DNA from 4 places in the Paenibacillus sp. SER-28 genome. Region 3 is predicted to be linked to each of the others. Evidence: riboswitches for the same ligand, from Rfam matches in the RefSeq annotation. Region 3 holds a riboswitch; each other region holds the start of a gene.
What was found. Region 3 has a riboswitch for cyclic di-AMP ahead of ACUYLD_RS23675 (3D domain-containing protein). Riboswitches for the same ligand answer to the same signal wherever they lie in the genome.
Positions count from the first base shown of each region.

Region 1: it holds a riboswitch for cyclic di-AMP, as region 3 does, so the genes downstream of both, ACUYLD_RS21825 (TrkH family potassium uptake protein) here and ACUYLD_RS23675 (3D domain-containing protein) in region 3, are expected to answer to the same signal.
Region 2: it holds a riboswitch for cyclic di-AMP, as region 3 does, so the genes downstream of both, ACUYLD_RS08950 (3D domain-containing protein) here and ACUYLD_RS23675 (3D domain-containing protein) in region 3, are expected to answer to the same signal.
Region 4: it holds a riboswitch for cyclic di-AMP, as region 3 does, so the genes downstream of both, ACUYLD_RS01560 (hypothetical protein) here and ACUYLD_RS23675 (3D domain-containing protein) in region 3, are expected to answer to the same signal.

Region 1 covers NZ_JBRECM010000012.1:54,385-59,743, reverse strand. The annotation lists gene uvrC (excinuclease ABC subunit UvrC) at 1-723, shown strand, start outside; gene ACUYLD_RS21830 (CPBP family intramembrane glutamic endopeptidase) at 692-2,422, opposite strand; cyclic di-AMP (ydaO/yuaA leader) riboswitch at 2,684-2,836, shown strand; gene ACUYLD_RS21825 (TrkH family potassium uptake protein) at 3,244-4,584, shown strand; gene ACUYLD_RS21820 (potassium channel family protein) at 4,778-5,359, shown strand, end outside.
Region 2 covers NZ_JBRECM010000002.1:736,532-741,890, reverse strand. The annotation lists gene ACUYLD_RS08965 (PspA/IM30 family protein) at 1-373, opposite strand, end outside; gene ACUYLD_RS08960 (NADH:flavin oxidoreductase/NADH oxidase) at 461-1,483, opposite strand; gene ACUYLD_RS08955 (polysaccharide deacetylase family protein) at 1,790-2,596, shown strand; gene ACUYLD_RS08950 (3D domain-containing protein) at 2,795-3,463, opposite strand; cyclic di-AMP (ydaO/yuaA leader) riboswitch at 3,470-3,639, opposite strand; gene ACUYLD_RS08945 (amino acid ABC transporter ATP-binding protein) at 3,874-4,596, opposite strand; gene ACUYLD_RS08940 (ABC transporter substrate-binding protein/permease) at 4,583-5,359, opposite strand, start outside.
Region 3 covers NZ_JBRECM010000015.1:79,803-85,161, reverse strand. The annotation lists gene ACUYLD_RS23685 (HD domain-containing protein) at 1-790, shown strand, start outside; gene ACUYLD_RS23680 (TatD family hydrolase) at 833-1,603, shown strand; cyclic di-AMP (ydaO/yuaA leader) riboswitch at 1,805-2,087, shown strand; gene ACUYLD_RS23675 (3D domain-containing protein) at 2,359-3,507, shown strand; gene rnmV (ribonuclease M5) at 3,654-4,199, shown strand; gene rsmA (16S rRNA (adenine(1518)-N(6)/adenine(1519)-N(6))-dimethyltransferase RsmA) at 4,207-5,091, shown strand; gene yabG (sporulation peptidase YabG) at 5,147-5,359, shown strand, end outside.
Region 4 covers NZ_JBRECM010000001.1:329,946-335,304, reverse strand. The annotation lists gene kdpB (potassium-transporting ATPase subunit KdpB) at 1-378, opposite strand, end outside; gene kdpA (potassium-transporting ATPase subunit KdpA) at 417-2,093, opposite strand; gene ACUYLD_RS01565 (potassium-transporting ATPase subunit F) at 2,246-2,323, opposite strand; gene ACUYLD_RS01560 (hypothetical protein) at 2,507-2,902, opposite strand; cyclic di-AMP (ydaO/yuaA leader) riboswitch at 3,018-3,186, opposite strand; gene ACUYLD_RS01555 (glutathione peroxidase) at 3,653-4,138, shown strand; tRNA gene ACUYLD_RS01550 (tRNA-Leu) at 4,230-4,312, opposite strand; gene ACUYLD_RS01545 (urease accessory protein UreF) at 4,575-5,312, shown strand.

The sequences.
Region 1 (5,359 bases), on a different contig from region 3:
CTGATCGAGCGGGATGAGGAACGGACATCCAAAGCTGCAAGCAATCTCGGACGTGCCATTGGACTGGATAGCTTGCACCGGGTGGAGGCGTTTGATAACTCCAACATCCAGGGTTCCGATCCAGTCTCAGCCATGATCGTGTTTATTGATGGCAAGCCTGCCAAGAAGGAGTATCGAAAATATAAAATCCGTTCTGTGCAGGGACCCGATGATTATGAAACAATGCGTGAGGTAATCCGACGTAGATATGAACGTGTGCTTAAGGAAAATTTGGAACGTCCCGACTTGATCGTTGTCGATGGTGGACGTGGACAAATTAAGGCGGCGACCGATGTATTGCAAAATGAGCTGGGTTTGTTCATTCCTGTGTGTGGTCTGGTGAAGGATGCCAAACATAGAACTTCCCAACTATTAGTGGGAGAGTCCTCTGAGGCCGTGACACTTGCACGCAATAGCGAAGAATTTTATCTGCTGCAACGGATTCAGGACGAGGTTCACCGTTTTGCCATCACGTTCCACCGCGAGCAACGCGGCAAATCTATGGTAACTTCCCGGCTGGATTCTATTCCAGGCATCGGCGAGAAACGGCGTAAGTTACTGCTTAAGCATTTTGGATCGCTCAAAAAAATAAGAGAGGCCAGTGTCGAAGACTTCCGGCCTCTCTCTATTGGGGATAAGCTTGCGCGTCAGATTATAGCTGCCCTTCGGGAGGAGGAGTCGTAGAATACGGCTCCTCTTTTTTTATAGGTTCAAACATAATTCGATTTGGCTTTTTAGGACTAAACCAATAAATGATGTAACCCACGATGGCTGGAAGTAAGATCCAGAATAGACCAGCGCTCACATTCACAGTGTCTCCCAGACTCATCACACTAAGTCCCATTAGAATGCTGTCAAAAATAACGTGGCTGAACATGGCGGCAATAAAGCCGTAACGCAGAAACACAAAACTGAACAGCAAACCAAGAAAAGTCAGCTCAATAGGTCTGGAAATCACCGGATAGATCGGATAAAGTGTATGCCCCAGTGCCCAAATCAGCGTGGTGATCAGACAAGCAACAAAAGTGTTTTTCACTATTTTTTTGACCATCGGAATACCAAACAGACGGTAGACAGTCTCTTCTCCAATACCTGCCATCCACGCCATAATCGGCAGTAGCCATGGATAAGCCATATTGTAAGGGGATTGTGTGGCATCTGTGGTGGAGAATGTATTAAATGTGCGCTCCAGTATAAAGAATAAGATGGATTGTACCCCGAGTAAAATAAAGGCCCACAAGTAGCCAACATACATACTGCGAAGCACATACAACCCGTAGCCCGGCTCTTTTGCACGCGGCCATGCATTCAGTCCAACCTGACGCATAAGCCCATCACCGCCGACCAAGGAGAAGTAGAGCGCTACAGCCATGAAAAAGGTAACACCAATCTGGAAAACCATAAGAAATATAAGCATGCCCTTACCGCCTGCTTCTGCTTGCAATAAAGGCAGCATGTTCATGGTCCCAGCTATACTAGCAATAAAGTATACAACGGATAGAACAATGCCGCGTACAAATGAAGTATGTCGTCGGGTGAGTGACGCATACACAATAGCAAGTACACCCAGTACAAAGCTAAATAGGGCATAACCCGCATAGGTCATCAAATTCGCCCAAAATGTTTGCTTTTCGATATAATCGGTATAGGACGACGGGGCCGAAAAGCTTTGGGTGAAGGAGCGAACATCACCGTCTTCAAAAGTAAAAGCCAGTGTAAGTACCGAGGCGCCGATTTTTTTATCGTCTACGGTATACTTTAATCCGCCTTCTTGTTCAGTGGTCGCAAGCTTCAAATCCGACGGCTTAAAGCCAAAGCGCTTGACCCATACTGCGGCCGCCTGCTCCTTGGCTTCGAGCGTCATGCCGTCCTCAGCCACACGTACAAGCCTGTTACGTGCTTGTTCATCCGTAGAAATATCAGCCTGTGTGTAATTGGTGCTGGAGGTGATCCGTTTAAAGCTAACGACCTTGCCAGTGGATAAATCCACATGAATTTGCAGTTTACTCTTCGCTGAGGATTCAGGCAGATCGACCCGAAAGGTTTCGTAAGGGTAACTTTTTTTCCATGTACGGTCGTACTGTTGAAGTAGTTTTTCTCTAGATAAATAACCGTACAAATCTGTTTCGGCCTGATAGGTCACGACAGGCTCCTCAGGCTGTGATTCAGTATAGCCCAGCTCGGAGCGGGCGAAGTCCAATGCGTGTATGACCGCTTCTTGTTTGCTGATGACCTTTGCGTTCATTACTGATTCTGGACTCGGATTGCTAAGCGAGGGAATAAGCAATTGAAAGATAAAAAAGCAAATCAGGCCAATCCCGCCCAGCAAGCCTAATTTTTTGAAGTTGGCCGTGAGCACGACCGGTTTCCCGATAGGATTCATGAGTTTCCTCCTTAATCTGTAAATAAGAACATCCATTAAAGATATCATACTGCACAGGTTCCCGCCAACAGACAAGCGATATTCATGAAAATAGAGTGAAAGCACTTTAAAGTTCCAATAAAATTAGATAAGCTGCGATTAAACGATGCCCATTCGCAAAATAAAGCCAATTTCACGTTTTTTCGGCGAAATCGGTTTTGTGATCTGGATATAGAAGGATTATAATCTTGAGGCAATGCCTATGAAATACATAGGTAATGATATACAGTTGAGCCGAATTTCTATGGGAAAACGGGGGAACCATGTTACTGGGGTGAATTTTACAACCGATCCTGCTGGATCGGAAGTGTAAATAGGGCATACTGTGCTGCCCGAATCCGTCAGCTAACCTCGTAGGCTATGAGCAGGAACCAAGTCAGGCACTCGGTTTTCCGGTGTCTTTTTTTGTGCGTATAAAAGTGTTTGGATTGGTTAGACCGCTGCGGGTGCAGATTGCTCTTCCGATTGCTGTTATCCCCGGATTTTTTGATTGTATACCCCCTTTAATGGTTAAAATCCGGAGATAAAGGCAAACGCTTCGCTTCTTCAGAACAATTCTGCCCCCTTCGCTACTGCCCGCCAATAGCACAGGAGCCGAGTAGTGCTTGACATGCATTCTTCCTGTATTCAGGGAATGCTAATTACAGTTAACTAAGGTTTGGAAAAATCAAAAAATTCAGGGGCAACGACGATCGAAAGATCAAATGGAACGCGTAGCGAGCTTACACCGTATTAAATCACTGATTTATAGTTTTAAGGATTAGGAGAGAAGTGATGAATAGATGAATCCCAATGCAAGCTGGCTCCGGCTTTCTCCACCGCAGATATTCGTTGCGGGCTTTGCCATTATCATTCTAATAGGTAGTTTATTGTTAATGCTGCCGATCTCCAATACAACAGGAAAGTCACTTGCGTTTATAGACGCTTTGTTTACTGCCGCCTCTGCGACCTGTGTTACAGGGCTTGTCGTTAAGGATACAGGGACCTTTTTTACAACCTTTGGTCAAGTTGTTATCGCCGCGCTCATTCAGATCGGCGGCCTGGGCTTTATGACCATGGCTACCTTAATCGCGCTGGTGTTCAAGCGTCGGATTTCCTTGCGGGAGCGTCTCATTTTGCAGGAAGCGATGAATCAGACTTCTGTAGAGGGAATTGTCGGGTTAATCCGTAAGGTATTACTGTACTCACTGGTTATTGAAGGCGTATGCGCTACGATATTCTCGGTTCGCTGGTCCTTTGATATGCCCGTAGGCAGGGCGATTTATTTTGGAATCTGGCATGCCATCTCCATGTTTAACAATGCTGGTTTTGATTTATTCGGTGAATTTCGCAGCTTGACAGGTTATGTATATGATCCGATTGTTAATTTTACCGCAATGTTTCTAATTATTTCTGGCGGCATTGGTTTTGTAGTGATGTCAGACCTGGCAGAATATCGCAAGCGCAAGAGACTGTCCTTGCATACCAAGGTGGTACTCAGCATGACGGGCGCTATGATTGTAGTCGGCACGCTCGTGATTTTTGTATTTGAGTTTACGAATCCAAAGACTCTTGGCTCGCTTGATTGGGGTGGTAAGCTACTGGGATCTTTATTCCAGTCCGTTACTCCCCGTACCGCAGGTGCCAATACGCTGGACATCGCAGGCTTGCGGCAGGCTACGCAGTTTTTTATCATCATACTCATGTTTATTGGGGCTTCCCCTGGCTCTACTGGAGGCGGGATTAAGACCACAACATTCGCCCTGCTCATTGGAGCAGTGATTTCGATGCTGCGGGGGCGGGAAGATATTGTACTGTTCAAGTACCGACTTGCGCAGGGACGAATTTACAAGGCTTTGACCATCACACTGCTGGGGTTGCTGTTCGTGATCGGGGTGACCATGATTTTGTCGGCAACCGAAGATCATCATTTTCTGATGATCTTGTTTGAGACGGTGTCTGCGTTTGGTACGGTGGGGCTGTCGATGGGGCTTACACCTGATTTGACAGTCATAGGCAAGCTGGTGATTACCCTGACGATGTTTGCAGGTAGACTGGGGCCACTCACGCTAGCTTATGCACTGGGGCCGAAAAAGGGTAAAGAATTGTATCGTCATCCGGAAGGCAAAATGATTATAGGATGAATCATTTCATATACATTTCGTTGGTTTAATCATTTCAGGATTTTGCAAAATTCGATACCAGTCGCTTCGAAGTCAAGATATAGACGAACTAAACCATTTCGTTCTATATCTTCTTCATTGGAAGTCGCTTATGGGATTTGTGCAAAATCCTCATTTATGAAATTGATTCAGATAAGGGAGTTTTCGAGTAGATATGAAAACGCAGCAGTTTGTAGTTATTGGCTTGGGGCGGTTTGGCTCAAGCCTGGCTTTGCAATTGGTGGATATGGGGTGCGAAGTGCTAGGCATTGACCGGAATGAGGATGTTGTGGACAGTATGAGTGAGATGTTGACACATACTGTCGTGGCGGACGCTACCGATGAAGACTCGTTGCGATCACTGGGCATCCGTAATTTCGATTGTGGCATTGTTGCTATTGGTGATGACATTCAGGTAAGCATCCTCACCGCCATTTTGCTGAAGGAGCTGGGTGTGAAAAAAGTTGTAGCCAAAGCCATATCTGTGCTGCACGGGCGTGCGTTAGAAAAGCTCGGTGTGGACCGGATTATTTATCCAGAACGGGATATGGGTATCCGGGTGGCTCACCAGCTAGTCACGCCTAATTTGCTCGATTATTTGGAGTTGTCTAAGGAATACAGTATTGTGGAACTCAATGTACCTGCATGTCTGAATGGCAAAACGCTAGCAGAGCTAAATGCCCGTACCCGCTTTGGTTGTAGCGTTGTGGCGCTTCATACGGCGAACGGTATCCTGATCGCACCGACGGCTATGGAT
Region 2 (5,359 bases), on a different contig from region 3:
TTTCATCCAGCTTGCCACGTAGATTATCGGCTGCAGCTTTGTTCTGTTCGTAACCAGCTTTGAACTCGTTCATTTTTTGTTCAGCAGATTTCTTTTCTTCCAGCGCACGACGGGCCAGATCTACATTTTGTGCTTTTGCAGCGGTATGTGCCTGTTCTTCACGTTTCTTTACCAAAGCAGCCTGTTCTTCGTATTGCTGTTTGAACCTCTTTTCAATAGCAATTTGAGCGGCTACCGCTTTCTCTGCATCTTCCAGGTCCTCTTGCATATCACGAATGTATTGATCCGTCATTTTAATTGGATCTTCTGCCTTGTCGATAATGGCGTTAATGTTGGACATCGTAAGATCTCTTAATCGTTTGAAAATAGACATGTGAAGTTCCTCCTAGAGTTGAATGCTTAAATTTTAAGCTCTGTACACATGTTTACGCAAGCTTTGCAAAGAGGGTTTCAAAAATATCTAAAAACCGCGCAAGTAAGGCTCTGGGATGTCGGCCTGTACTTTTAGCTCCCGCGATGCATGCAGCGCCCAATAGGGATCACGCAGCATGGCACGCCCTATTGCTACCAGATCAGCTTCTTTCTGCTGAACAACCCGGCGGGCGTCCTCATAATCATCCAGTAAGCCAACAGCAATCACAGGTACATTCAGCTTTTCACGGATGGTATGAGCCAAATCCACCTGATAGCCGGCACGCGCAGACGGGCCTCCGCCAGAACCAATCGGACCCTCACCACCAGAAGATATATGGAAAATATCCACACCTGCATCACGATATCGTTCCCCTACGCCTGTTATGTATTCCACATTATATCCATCCTCGACGTATTCTTTGGCAGATATCCGCATAAGCACAGGCATATCAGCAGGAAGAACCTCTTTAACAGCATGTATGACCTCAACACCGAACAGTGACAAATCCTGCCCATATTCATCTTCTCTGGTATTTGTTAAAGGCGAATGAAATTGATGGATCAGATAGCCGTGAGCGCCATGTATCTCAACCGTATCAAAACCGGCTTCCACCGCGCGGCGCGCGCCTTCTTTGTATGCCTGGACCAATTCCCTGACTTCAGCTGTCTTTAAGGCGTGCGGCTTTTTAAAGCGTTCGCTAAAAGGAATCGTGGACGGACCTACAGGTTGCTCAGCATCTTCAGCCTTGCGTCCAGCGTGGCCTAGTTGAATACCAATCTTGGCACCATACTTGTGGACTTCCTCTACAATCTTACGATATGCAGGAATATGTTCGTCACTCCAAATACCCAAATCACGATCCGTAATACGTCCATCTGGATGGACCGCTGTCATTTCCACAATAATAAGTCCAGTGCCTCCTACTGCCCGGCTCACATAATGGACATGATGCCAATCCGTTGGATTTCCGTCCTTGGCCTCCACGCTGTATTGGCACATCGGGGGCATGACAATCCGATTTTTTAAAGAAAGCCCCTTTAATTGATAAGGAGTAAACAAGTCGGTCACTTTTATCCATCCTTCCTTCAATTCCATGTCTGTATAATTATGAATTGCATCCCCATTATACACCAGCTGTCACAGTATACCGAATTCGTTGTAAGGCTAAAACTTGCGAAAATGCTCCTGTTTTCGGTCATGTTTAAGAGAATATGTACGTTTAGCTCCATCATCTTCATTGATAATCGTTTCATCGTGGGCTTCTTTCCAGTCGTTTATGAGCCGAACTTGGTTACCAGCATATTTTTAATAAGACAGGTACATAATAGTCGAGAGCACCACTAGGTACCACTGCACGGAAAGGGGGGGATACATATGCCGTACAGGGGAGTGTTGCCATGCTTGGCACTGTTACTAGCATTCTCAAGTTTACCCGTTCACGCGGATGCGCCTCCCAACACCGGAACGCCCCATCCCAAGGAAGCAGCTGTTGCTTCTTCTGTACATCAGAGCACAGATCGAGCAACTCCTACATTAGCAATGCTGCGTAAAAAACATGCGGACATTTTTAAAATGTGCGGCCCACACACCCGCCAAATTGCCCTAACCTTTGATGATGTGCCCGATTCTAGGTATACGCCGCAGGTTTTGGACGTATTACACGCTAATGGCATCAAAGCCACCTTTTTCATCGTCGGTCACCGTGCGGAAAAGCATCCGGGGATCATACGCCGTATTATCCGTGAAGGCCATGCTATAGGAAACCATTCCTATACTCATCCGGATTTTAGGAAGGCCACACCAGAACGCTTTCGCAACCAGATTACAAAAACAGAACGTATTTTACAAGCCAGCGCAGGTTTTCGCCCCAAGTTGATTCGTCCACCCTACGGTGAAATCACGGAGCCTCAAATCCAATGGGCACGTCGTCATGGCTATATGATTGTCAATTGGAATGTAGACTCTCTCGATTGGAAGGGATTAAGTAAAACACAAATTCAACGCAATGTGATCCCAGCTACCGGGCCTGGCTCTATTATTTTAATGCACGCAGGTGGAGGTCAAAGTTCCAACTTGCAAGGCACTGTCCAAGCTCTGCCGGGTCTAATTCACTCTCTAAAAGCTAAGGGCTACAAATTTGTGACAGTCCCCCGGCTACTCCACACATCGGAACGGAAATAACCATATGTTTATGATTGAGCTGCAAGCTAAAGCAACGTAAAAAGGCTGTCTTACCAGCAGAAGTTTTCTGCTCGTCAAGACAGCCTTTTTTATGGATAAGACCTGATAAGAGTCCGACCTAGTTATATGCGGTAGGATACAGGCATTAAGTTTACATAATATATATTATGTTTAATTAAACCGTATATACGTACAATGCTATTTATCAATAACGTACAGCTTCACATTTTGAAATCCAAAGTCGTTCACAAATGATTTGTTGCCAGGAATAAAGATATCAATCCGCTTTCCTGTAATGGCGCTACCCTGATCGCGAGCGACAGCTACAAAAGAATGATCCGGCAAACCTGGGTGGGAATAGCCTGTAACCAGCACTTTCGTGCCCATCGGAATGACGTTCGGGTCTACCGCAATTGTACCTAGTTTAAGCGGATTGCCGTAGTAGTCCACTGCTCCCCATTTACCATTCTCGTCGGCTGCGGCAGAATACGCTGAAGCCTTAACGTCAACTATTTTGCTATAGTTGAATGTTTTGCCCCACGCTTCAATCGTTGGCCCCTCATTCGCTGGTGCTTTCTCCGTAAGAAGCTGCGGCTTCGAATCCGAAGCTGCCTTCACTCTTTTTTCGCCAGGCACCTTAATTTGCAGACCTGCATATATATTGTTGGAAGCAATGTTTGGGTTCGCCTTCGTTAGCTCGTCTACCGATACTCCATAACGTTGAGCAAGCAAAAAGAAGGTATCGCCCTCTTTGGCAGTGTGAAGCGAAGCAGCATCCGCTACTCCAGCTGTCTGTGCCAACCCTGCAATAGCTGCGGCAAGCACCGCAAATTTCATCGTTTTACCAATATGTTTTAGATGTTTCAAAGATATGTACCTCCTCTGTTATGCCTGCGAAGTTAGCTGTCGGATTCGGACTCAGGAGAAGCCCTATGCTTGTGCAATTCACCCCTAGGCATATTCCACATCGTCTTTATGACGTATCGGAATGACTGCCGTTGTTACGTCCCCCGCACTTCCCATAGTTTGGGCCCAGCTTAAGCGGTTGTCATAACCACATGCTGTCCCGGTAAGTTTTGGCTTACTGCATATTATCACAATTTTGTAACCTTATCCGCATGAAAATGTTGGGAACCTTGAACATCATACTACACTTGTTACAATTTTGTCATCAACAAATCGATATTTGTTACGAAAGTATAGGGAAATGGTGACAAAAAGAAAAAAAGCCCTCTGTCAAACGGAGGACTTTTTTTATAGATTATATCAGCACTTCCTTACAATACTTTGGCAAGAAAATCACGGGTGCGATCATGGCTTGGAGTGCCAAATACCTGCTCTGGTGTACCTTGCTCCACAATTTGACCGTTATCCATAAAGATAATTCGATCGCCTACCTCGCGGGCAAAGCCCATTTCATGCGTCACGATTACCATTGTCATGCCGCCTTCGGCGAGCTTCTTCATTACATCCAGAACCTCTCCAACCATTTCAGGGTCCAATGCAGAAGTCGGCTCATCGAACAGCATTACATGCGGCTGCATGGCCAAAGCACGCGCAATCGCAATACGTTGCTTCTGTCCTCCGGATAGCTGGTTCGGATAGGTATTCTTCTTATCCTCAAGCCCTACGGTACGCAAGAGTTCTAGCGAAATTTTTTCCGCTTCCTTCCCTGACTGTCTTCTAACCTGTGTTGGGGCAAGTGTCAGGTTCTGCAACACTGTTTTATGCGGGAACAGATTAAAATGCTGGAACACCATCCCCATCTTCTCCCGGGTTACATTAATATTATGGCCACGAGCTGTAATCGGCTCGCCCTCAAATAAAATCTCCCCGTCTGTAGGCTGTTCCAACAGATTCATACAACGCAAAAACGTACTCTTCCCCGAACCACTGGGGCCGATGATGACGACGACTTCACCTTTGGCGATATCTATATCAATGCCTTTTAAAATCTCATTCTTACCGAACGATTTACGCAGTTGTTTAACGGTGATCACTGGCTCTCAACTTCCTTTCCCATAAACCCAGCAGCTTAGACAAGCTGAATGTCATTACAAAATAAATAGCGGCTGCGATTACGAACGGACTTAATCCTTCGTAGGTGATGTTCTTAATGACCTGGGCCTGATACATAATATCCACCATCCCAATGGTCGAAATAATGGAGGATTCTTTAATGATCGTAATAAACTCATTACCGATAGCAGGCAAAATAGATTTAAACGCTTGCGGCAAAATGACATGACGCATAGCTTTACCGCGTCCCATACCCAACGAACGAGCAGCCTCCATCTGTCCACGGTCTACTGCCTGGATACCTGCCCGGAAAATTTCAGCCAGATATGCTGAACTATTCAGAGACAATGTGATTATACCAGACTGGAGTGGGGTAAAATTGACACCCAGCGTCAAAGCAACCCCGTAGTGAATGATCATGAGTTGTACCAGCATAGGTGTGCCACGCAGGATCTCCACATAAGTGGTACCTAACCACTCAATGATGCGTATACCGCTCATCCGCAGCAAGGATACGATCAGACCAATGATAAATCCAAACAGGACTCCGAGTGCAGACAGCAACAGAGTGTAGCCGATACCCGTAGCGTAAAAACTGCGGTATTTCCAAAAAATATCTACGATGTTATTAGAAGAAACCTGTCGATCTGCAGAGAGCGCGCTCGCTTCTGTGGAAAACTTCTCAATCGACCCGTCCGCTTTCAGGCGAGCCAACGTTTTATTTACAGAGGCAAGCAATTCTGC
Region 3 (5,359 bases):
CAGTCCACTAGATGCCGATCGTATGGATTATTTGTTGCGGGATGCTCACTCGACAGGTGTCAACTACGGCACGATTGATTTGGATCGTATTTTACGACTGCTGCGTCCTCATAATGGGAGAATTGTTGTGAAGGAATCAGGTATGCATGCAGTAGAAGATTATTTAATGTCACGCTACCAGATGTATTGGCAAATTTATTTTCATCCTGTAACACGCAGCTCGGAAATCCTTTTACGTAAAATTTTCAAGCGAGCAAAGGAATTGTTTAAAAACGGATATGAGTTTGGATTTCTGCTGGACCCGTTGCCGGATCTGTTGAAAGGAGATCTTACAGTAGAGCAATATCTGATGCTCGACGAGTCATTAATCCAGACCGTATTTAGCCAGTGGAAACGAGAAAAGGACGAGATTTTAAGTGATTTGAGTAGCCGGTTTATGGACCGTAGATTGTATAAATATGTAGAGATTGAAAATATGGATACAGATACCATTGACAGTATTCGAGAAGCTTTGAAAGAGGCTGGTTTGCACCCTGAATATGATTTTGAAATTGATTTTCCGACAGATCTTCCTTATGATGTGTTTCGGCAGGGTGGCTCGACGGACAACCAGATTTTACTGCTTGGACGTCAGGGCGAGGTGAGTGAAATATCCGAAGTTTCGGAAATTGTGCGCTCAATAAGTGGTATTCACCGTGGGAAATATCATATGTATTTTCCCCAGAATAAATTGAACGCGGTAAAAGACAGGCTTCCTGCCGAAATAAGGAATTATTTTGTCAAAGAATAGACAACTATATAGAAATGTAAGTAAAAAAAGGAGATGTAAACCTTGGATTTATTCGACACTCATACTCACTTGGATGCGCCACAATTTGACGAAGATCGTGAAGAAGTTATAGCACGTGCTGTCGAATCAGGAGTAACGCGGATGATCAATATCGGATTTAATCGTGAGACCATTCCATCCACCATGAAATTGGCCGAGACGTATGATTTTATTTATGCAGCAGTTGGATGGCATCCGCAGGATGCTATTACAATGCAGGAGGGCGATTTAGAATGGATTGCATCGTTATGCAGTCATAAAAAGGTTGTAGCCATCGGGGAGATCGGTCTGGATTATTATTGGGATACATCACCGAAGGATGTGCAGCATCGGGTGTTTCGAAATCAAATTGGTCTGGCTCGTGAGCTCAAGATGCCTATTGTTATTCATAACCGGGATGCACATGAAGATATTGTTAAGATTTTGCGCGAGGAAAAAGCGAGTGAGATTGGTGGAGTCATGCACTCCTTTTCGGGTAGCTGGGAGACAGCCAAAATGGTGCTGGATATGGGATTTCACCTTTCCTTCGGTGGTCCAATAACGTTCAAAAATGCCAAGCAGCCAAAAGAGGTGCTCGCACAGGTGCCGCTGGACCGTCTGCTCATTGAAACTGATGCTCCCTATCTGACGCCTCATCCGTTTCGTGGGAAGCGAAATGAGTCTGCACATGTGAGACTGGTAGCAGAGGCTGCAGCCCAAATCAAAGGGATTACAGTGGAGGAATTAGTGTCAATAACGACCCGAAATGCCCTGGAACGATTTGACATTCAATGAAAAAGTGAAGAAATCGATCAAAATAAAGAGATAGACGAAGCTAATCATGAATTTGTTGCAGGAAACTCGAGAATATTACAATATTTTAACCGAATATTTTAAAAAATGTACTTGAAACCTGCTTTACAACATGCATAGAAACAGGATATCATCTTTTCAGTGAATTGTTGTTTGAATGTAAACATCAACAAGTCATTTCATGAACCAGTCTCGCTGAGTCCCTTTTACAGGGAACGGGGGAACCGATATGGCTTACAGTACGTCCGGCGTATGTGCAAGAAGGGAACGTCTCTTCCGCCAGCCGGCTCGACCTAAATTCTTTTCCCGGATGGGATTGAACAGGTGGAGGAGCCGTATTTCGATTTCTTTCTGGGTCTTCGGGGTGAATGTGAAGGCGACCGCCATGAGCGGTTGACCCAAGCTAGGGCGACTCTCTACGTCCGAACCCGACAGCTAACCCCGTAAGCGTAACAAGAGAGAAGCCATCTCGTGCATGAGTTTTCCCGCATATTCACACATGCCGGAAGCCACGAAAGAGCTCTCTAGTCTCTTTCTCTGGCTTTTTTTGTTGTGAATAAAAGAAAATCTGTCATCATACTGTGGTTAAACAGGGGAGGACAGCATGCCGCGAAGACGGGTACATGGTGCAGGACAGTCGTAGTTTGGGCTTGTCTTGTAGAAAATCTGTTATAGTCACGTCAAATCTCAACTATGTCTTACTCCAGACGGCGGGCTATGTAAGGAGGACGGAGGAAATGGGCATTTTCCAGAAAAAGGATACCCATGAGTCACGCTCATCCAGCATGTCTTACGTATTGCGTTGGAAGCAAGAGAATGTGCGCCAGGCTGCTTTGGTTGCTATTTTTCTAATCGCGCTAACGATTATGATTTCAATTCTGATGTACACGCAATCTAAAAAACAAGTCTTTTTTGTCATCGATGGCAAGGCGTCTGCGGTAGAAACCCGGGAATCCAAGCTTCAAGATTTGCTGAGCGAGCATTCCATTTCACTTCAGCCGCATGATACAGTTTCCATGCCGCTAAATGGAGCAATACAGGATGGCGATCGCGTAGTCATTAAACGTGCCAATCAGGTTAAAGTATCTTCAGGCAATGAGACGAAAAAGCTGTACACAACAGAAAATACAGTAGAAGGTGCCATTCGTACCTCGGGCTATAAATTATCATCAACGGATAAAGTTTATCCTGCGTTGGATGCCTCTGTTTCGTCTAACATGGACATAAAAATCGTCCGTGTGAAGAAACAGCAGGTCGAACAGAAAAAACAGGTGCCTTATCAGGTCATCAAAACGGCCGATCCGAGTCTTTATAAAGGCGATAATCGGGTCATTCAAAGCGGCAAATCGGGTGTGGTCGTCCAGCACGTTCAAAAGGTATATCATGATGGAAAGTTGGTATCCAAACAGCTGGTTAACAAGGAAGTTGCACAGAACCGTGTGGATAAAGTCATTGCGGTAGGAACGAAGAAAAAACCGGTCGTTCTTGCTGCTTCCGTCGGTCCCAATGATGCGGTTAAGGCAACAACGGTTAGTTCGGGCAGTGCTGTCCGTAAAGCAGGCGTAAATTTTAAATATAGCAAAGTTTTACAAAATGTCTCCATGACGGCGTATTCCTCACAGGAGCCAGGTATCGGTACACGTACTGCATCCGGCGCACGTGTCACGGAAGGACGCACCATCGCGGTCGATCCGAGTATAATTCCAATCGGCTGGTGGGTGTACATCGAAGGGGTGGGCTTCCGTCGTGCGGAGGATACCGGTGGCGCGATTAAAGGCCACAAAATCGATGTGTATTATGAGAGTTTGAGCCGAGCCAACCAATTTGGTCGTAAGCACGGTAAAACCGTATATGTTATCGGACCGGTAAAGCCTGAAATCAACTAAAACAGGTTGTGTATGTTGAGGGCAATGCGATAGTATTAACAACATAGTTATGCCATGCTAAGAAGAGGATATCCTCTTCTTATTTTGTTTTCAAAAGCAGGGAAAGATAAATATAGCTTGCTGTGTAGCAGTGGAGGGAAACGCAAATGATCAAGGAAGTGATCGTGGTAGAGGGCCGGGATGATACGGTGGCCATTCGCCGCGCTGTTGAAGCGGATACGATAGAAACTGGCGGCTCCGCCATTAATAAAATGACGCTGCGTAAAATTGCATTGGCGCAGGAGCGGCGGGGGGTCATCATTTTAACCGATCCCGATCATGCAGGGGAGCGCATCCGTAAGATTATCGCTTCCAAGGTACCCGGCTGCAAGCAGGCCTTTATACCCGAGGCAGAAGCGACGCGTAAAGGAGATATTGGCGTGGAGAATGCCTCACCAGAAGCGATCAGACACGCTCTTGCACGGGTCCATACGACAGTGGAAGGCGCTGACCCGCTGATTGAGTGGGCGGACCTGATTGATGCTGGACTCATCACCCATCCCAATGCTGCTGCACGCCGTATGGCCTTAGGGAATGTGCTGGGTATTGGTTATTGTAACGGAAAGCAGCTACATAAACGGCTCTCTGTATTTCAGATCAGCCGCGAGGAATTTGCCGGGGCGCTGGCACAAATTGAAAGTGAAGGATTGTGATGTCCGTATGACAGGGATTCAAGATATAGCAACACCGCGGCGTACGAAGGAAATTATTCAACGGCACGGTTTTTCGTTCAAAAAGAGTTTGGGACAAAATTTCCTGATTGATCAAAATATTCTCAATAAGATTGTAAATGCTGCTGGATTGGATGAGACGAAGGGTGCACTTGAGATCGGTCCTGGGATTGGCGCTTTGACCGAGAAGCTGGCGCAATCGGCCAAGGCAGTTACCGCTGTCGAGATTGACCAGCGGCTGCTGCCAATTCTCGAAGAGGTGTTGGCCCCTTACGAGCATGTGAAGGTACGTCATGGAGACGTGCTGAAGCTGGATTTGCGAGAGGTGTTCGCAGCCGATTTTGCAGACGTGAGTAAAGTAAGTGTCGTGGCTAATCTGCCGTACTATGTTACCACACCGATTCTGATGAGGCTGCTGGAGGACAAGCTCCCTCTGGAGAATATCGTCGTTATGATCCAAAAAGAAGTGGCTGAGCGCATGGCTGCGTCTCCTGGAACGAAGGATTACGGCAGTCTGAGCATTGCAGTGCAATATTACAGCGAACCTGAATTAGTCTGCACTGTGCCGAATACAGTATTTATTCCCCAGCCAAATGTGGAGTCTGCAGTCATCCGGCTGCGTGTACGGGAAGCCCCTCCGGTGGAAGTGGTGGATGAGAAGCACTTCTTTGAAGTGGTTCATGCTGCTTTTGCCCAGCGTCGTAAAACCATTTCCAATAACTTAAAAAGCCGTTTCTTCACCAAAGAGAACAGGGACACGCTGGAGCCGCTGTTGCAACAAGCTGGTATTGAACCCTCCCGTCGAGGAGAAACGCTAAGTATTGAGGAATTTGCGCGTCTCAGCGCTGTGCTGTTGGAGGCAGGTATATCCTAAGCTGGAACCAAACTGTGCATTCACCCATACGATATAGGAGGGGTGATACAGTGTGATGAGTTTAGGAGACTTGGTCGTTCGGAAATCGTACGGCGGAGATGTCACGTTTCGTGTTGAGGACATCCAGCGGGATAAAGCGATCATTAAGGGAATAGAATTTCGGCTGCTGGCTGATTCCCCGGTGAACGATCTGGTCAGAGTGCCTGCAGACCAGATTAGCGGTAAGACTCAGCAGGCCCACATTAAGGCTGGTGAGTCTCTTAATCTG
Region 4 (5,359 bases), on a different contig from region 3:
GTCCCCCTTACGCAATTCGGTTGAGCTAACCACCTGAATGTCATTTCCGATGAGCTTGTTAGCTTGTGTATCCTGCTTGGATTTTTTTAAAGAGGCAGCTTGTGCCTTACCCCGCCCCTCCGCGAGCGCTTCGGCAAAATTAGCAAAAAGCAACGTAAACAACAGAATAACAAACACGGCCAGGTTAAAGCCCATTTCCTTGCCAGTTCCAAAATAACCGGGAAGCAGTAACATGAGCAGCACGACCAATGTACCGATCTCCACGACGAACATGACAGGATTTTTCATCATAATCATCGGATTTAATTTTATAAAGCTATCCTTGATCGCATGCTTCAAGATGCTTCTGTCCAGCATGTGTTTGCGTTGTTCCTTCATGATCCAAACACCCCGTTCATCCATTCTCATTTTCTTCTTCACATGGTCAAAAATTCAGCAACAGGTCCCAATACGATGACGGGTAAAAAGGTTAACGCACCAATCAGCAGCACGACCCCGATCAGAATGGCTCCAAATAACTTGTTGTCCGTGCGCAGTGTCCCCGTCGTCACCGGAGTCGGTGCTTTGGCATTCAGCGAAGCCGCCACAGCCAACAATGCAATCATAGATACATATCGTCCGAAGAACATAACCATCCCCGTTGTCATGTTCCAAAATACGTTGTTATCCGAAAGACCTTCAAATCCCGAACCGTTATTTGCGGCAGATGACGCATATTCATAGAGCACCTGAGTCAACCCGTGATACCCAGGGTTAGTGACCGCATCGTATCCCCAATGACTCATAAATGCAAGTGCAGTTGGGGCGAGAATGAGAAACGGATGTACCAAAATGGCAATCGCGATCAGCTTCATTTCCTTACCTTCAATTTTCCTTCCCATAAATTCCGGAGTTCTCCCGACCATCAGTCCGCATATAAACACACCCAGAATCGCATACATCAGCATATTCATCAGCCCGACACCCTTGCCGCCAAAAATGACGTTTAGCATCATTTCTCCCAAAGCAGCCATACCACCCAGTGGGGTTAGTGTATCATGCATATTATTGACCGAACCTGTTGTTGCCGCTGTTGTGACCGCAGTGAATAAAGCCGATTGTCCAATGCCGAAACGAACCTCTTTCCCTTCCATGCTTCCCTGAGAAGCATCCACACCCAGTGTCTGGATTAACGGATTACCTGTCTTCTCAGACACATACGTAATGGATAGAAAAATAAGAAACAATACCATCATGGAGCTAAAAATAATCCAGCCCTGCTTACGATTACGGGCAAACAATCCAAAGGTATACGGCAACGAAGCCGGCATTACCCACATTGCCAAAATTTCCAGCACGTTCGTCCAAGGACTTGGATTTTCAAAAGGGTGCGCAGAGTTAGCTCCCGCATAACCACCCCCGTTTGTCCCCAAATGCTTGATGGACTCCAGAGAAGCAATGGGTCCCATAGAAATCTGCTGCTGTGTTCCGCTCAGCGTCGTAATATCCGCCGTAGGCTGTAGCGTCTGGGGTACCTTCAATCCAACCAGCACCAGCGTAAGCACAAAGGCCAGCGGCAGGAAAATTCTTATAATGGCTTTAATAAAATCTTGAAAGAAATTGCCCATTCCTTCACCGCGCCGCGTCAATCCTCTCATAAAAGCCGCAGCAACCGCAAAACCGGAAGCAGCCGAAGTGAACATCATCATCGTGACGAACGCCATCTGTGTCAGATACGTAAGCCCGCTTTCTCCGCTATAATGTTGGAGATTCGTATTCGTCATAAAGCTGATTACCGTATTAAAAGCTAGTGATGCTTCCATATTACTGTTTCCAGCCGGATTACCGGGAAGCATTCCCTGTAAACGCAACAGCAAGTAGCTGATTGCCACAAGCACGGCGTTCGTAGCAATGAAACTCATAACATACGTAGTCCAACGCATGCTCTCCACTTTCTTCAAGCCTACTACCTTATAAATCAGCTTTTCTGTTCTGCCAAAAATCCGATCCGTCCGATTGGGTTCATTCGAGAATACATGATACATATATGTACCCATTGGCTTTACCAAGAGCAGCAATATAACGATCACAATTCCAATTTGAAGCAGCTCCATCCTTTATTCCTCCTTCAAAATGCTCCTGCGTTTGGAACAACAGACCTGCTTCCAGAGCACCAAACGTGTGCACACGTTTGCGAAAACCTGCTACCTATGATGCTTAATATTCATGATCTGTTGTTCCCGCCCGCTCTATCCCCTATAGCTGACTAGAACTTTTCAGGGTTCAGGAGTGCGTAGATTAAATACATAAACACAATAGCCGTAAGCCCAAGTATAACGATCATCCTCTTCGTCCTCCTTTAGAGGTCTGCGCATCACACCAGCGTACAAACAGCAGTATCACTCCATAACTCACAGCCATGACGAGCAGCATGTATATATCCATCATGTTTATACCCTCCGTATCGGTCCTCAGATCGCCATTCCTATTTCATCATAAAATCATAAAACAACTATGTTATAAGTGCTTATCCGTTCAGCAGAAAACCCACCTCTCCGTTCAATGTGTAGATCACATGGTCCGCTCCCAATCCTCGATAAATTCCTTGTGGATTACAGCCGTGCGTAATAACATAGATCGATTCCGATGTTAGCGGCCGACATATTTGCAGGAAACGGCAAGTCAGATTCAAGCTGTTCTCGAACAAATACACACTACCAATTTCTTTTTTTGGAAAATTCCATTTTCCCGCTTGCATGGTATTGATGCGGACAATGTGCTCCACACCCATTTTCTTGAGCTGTCGTTCCTCCTGGGCGCTATTCGTCAGAACTGCAAACGCCAATTTTTTGAAAATAAGCAATTTCACAAAACTTCTGCCCGCTTCATTCGGTGCAGTGACAATAATTAACCGACCTTCCATCAGTAGCTCCTCTCCCGGTATAAAAAGACAACAAAAAGAAGCCGAAGGAAAAAGGCTTTCCTCCGGCTTCTTACATATCCATGATAAAATAAACCATGGCTGCACACGGCGGTTTGTTGCCTCTCCCTGTACGCTTACGAGGTTAGCTGTCGGATTCGGACGTGAGAGTCGCCCTATTTCTGGCACTTGACCGGAAAATTCACCCCCATGAGACACACGGCAAGCCGTACAGTCTCGATTGGTTCCCCCGCTTTTGCAACTGCAAAATTTAGCGCTATAGACATTTCGTTGTTGCTTCATTCAAGTTAATTTGAAATTACGTCTTGAATCATACACCCGCGCATGGAAGACTGTAAAGCTCAACTGCGGGGTTATAAATCGGCCTTTAGAGCATAGAAGATTAATAATAACGCTTACAATACAACTATGCTACTCACAGCTCCTTCAATCTCTGTTTTTCATCCCTTTTTGAAAATGACAAGCATGTCAATATTGGCGTAGGGTAGAGCCTTTTTGACCTTTTTTTGTAAAACGAGAAGAAAATACGCTATATGTACCAGCTAAACACCGATTGAACCCGCTTTTATAAGAAGAAACACCTTAATTCGCTCCATTTGCAGTGCGATTTACTGTTTTGAACAAAATACGAATTTACAGCGGCTAAAGGCTTAATACAGCTTTTCCAGACTTGCAACCTTACTTTGAATTGCTTACAATTTAATTGCTGAATATTGAATGAGGAGAGATACTATGACCGTTTATGAATATGATGCGCAAACCCTGCAAGGGAAACCAATTCCGTTATCCACATATAAAGGGAATGTTCTGCTTATTGTGAACACAGCCAGCAAATGCGGGTTAACCCCCCAATACAAAGCGTTACAAGAGCTATATGACCAGTACCATGAACTGGGGCTCGAAATTTTGGGATTTCCCAGCAACCAATTCGCCAAACAAGAGCCAGGTTCCAGCGAGGAGATTTCCGAGTTTTGCCAGATCAATTATGGTGTTACCTTTCCGATGTTCGCCAAGACAGATGTCAATGGCGATCAAGCGCACCCCTTATTTCGCTTCCTGACCCAAACAGCTCCGGGGGTACTAGGGTCCAAAGCGATCAAATGGAATTTTACTAAATTCTTAATTACACGAGAAGGTAACGTATTTAAGCGCTATGCACCGCAAACCACTCCAGATAAGTTGGCGGGAGATATAGAGAAGCTTTTGCAGCAAAACTGATATTCTTCTTTATCACAGTTATTAAAACAAAAAAAGCATCCCTTCACGTAAACCGTGTCAGGATGCTTTTTTAACTAGGTCTTGCATATAATGCGGTCGAGAGGACTCGAACCTCCACGGGCGTACGCCCACTACCCCCTCAAGATAGCGTGTCTGCCATTCCACCACGACCGCAAATCATAATGTATTGAGGCAACAGATTTATTATACTCTCTCATCAACTATTTGTAAACAAAAATATAATAATTATTTTATATGTTATTTTATCTAACATATAAAAGTGATAATAATATTTAATTTGACACAAATACTGCTAAAATGTAAATATATATTACATATATTTCGAATTTTTTCGTTGTCCCTAAGTAAAGAGTAAAATAATATAACATAATGATTCACTTCGAGGAGGCGAACCGCCCTGCATAAAGGCAACCGCTTGCTGAACTATGCATTATTGTTGGACCCTTCCCTACCTGTTGGTGGCTTCACCCGTTTTAACGGACTGGAGAAACTATTCCGCAACGGACATTTGAACAGTCTACAAGACCTGGAACATTACATGCTGGATGATTTGTATCCTCAATTTACAACCGTTGACGGCATGGCTATCAAAAGTCTGTATGTCGCCATCCAGCAGAATGACGGTTGGCGAATCGCTCTCATTGATAAGATGCTGCATACCCAACGTCCCTCATTGCAGCATGTGAAGGAGTTGCGTCTATCCGATCAGCGTCTACTTAAGCTCGCTAAGGCTCTTTATCCTTGGCTTGAATTTGACCAGTTGGAATCCATACTCATTCAATACAATGCAATTGGCACACTCGCTACCGTTCACACCTGGATTAACTTCCTTCTCGGAAACGATGTAGAACAGACCGTTCACGGCTATCTTGGCGCAGCGGTGTCCTTCTGTGTGGAAGATGCCTTCAAACTACTCAATCCTCCCTATGAGGAAAAGAACCCTTTTATGGAGCGTATGACCAACGAGCTGCTCTCCGCATGGAAGAAGCTTAACGAACCTGAGCCAACCACATTTCAGCGTCGCCTTCTTCACAGACATTGGTCCAGCTCCTACATCACTCTACCGCTTTATATGAGCCATAATAGCCAATTGGATGAGCCTAGACTGTTTTCCTCCTCAGGTCTATTCAAACGCCTTCCAGCATCCCCCTGATGCGTCGTTTCGCTAATGTGGCAGCAACACCAAGAACACTCTGTCCC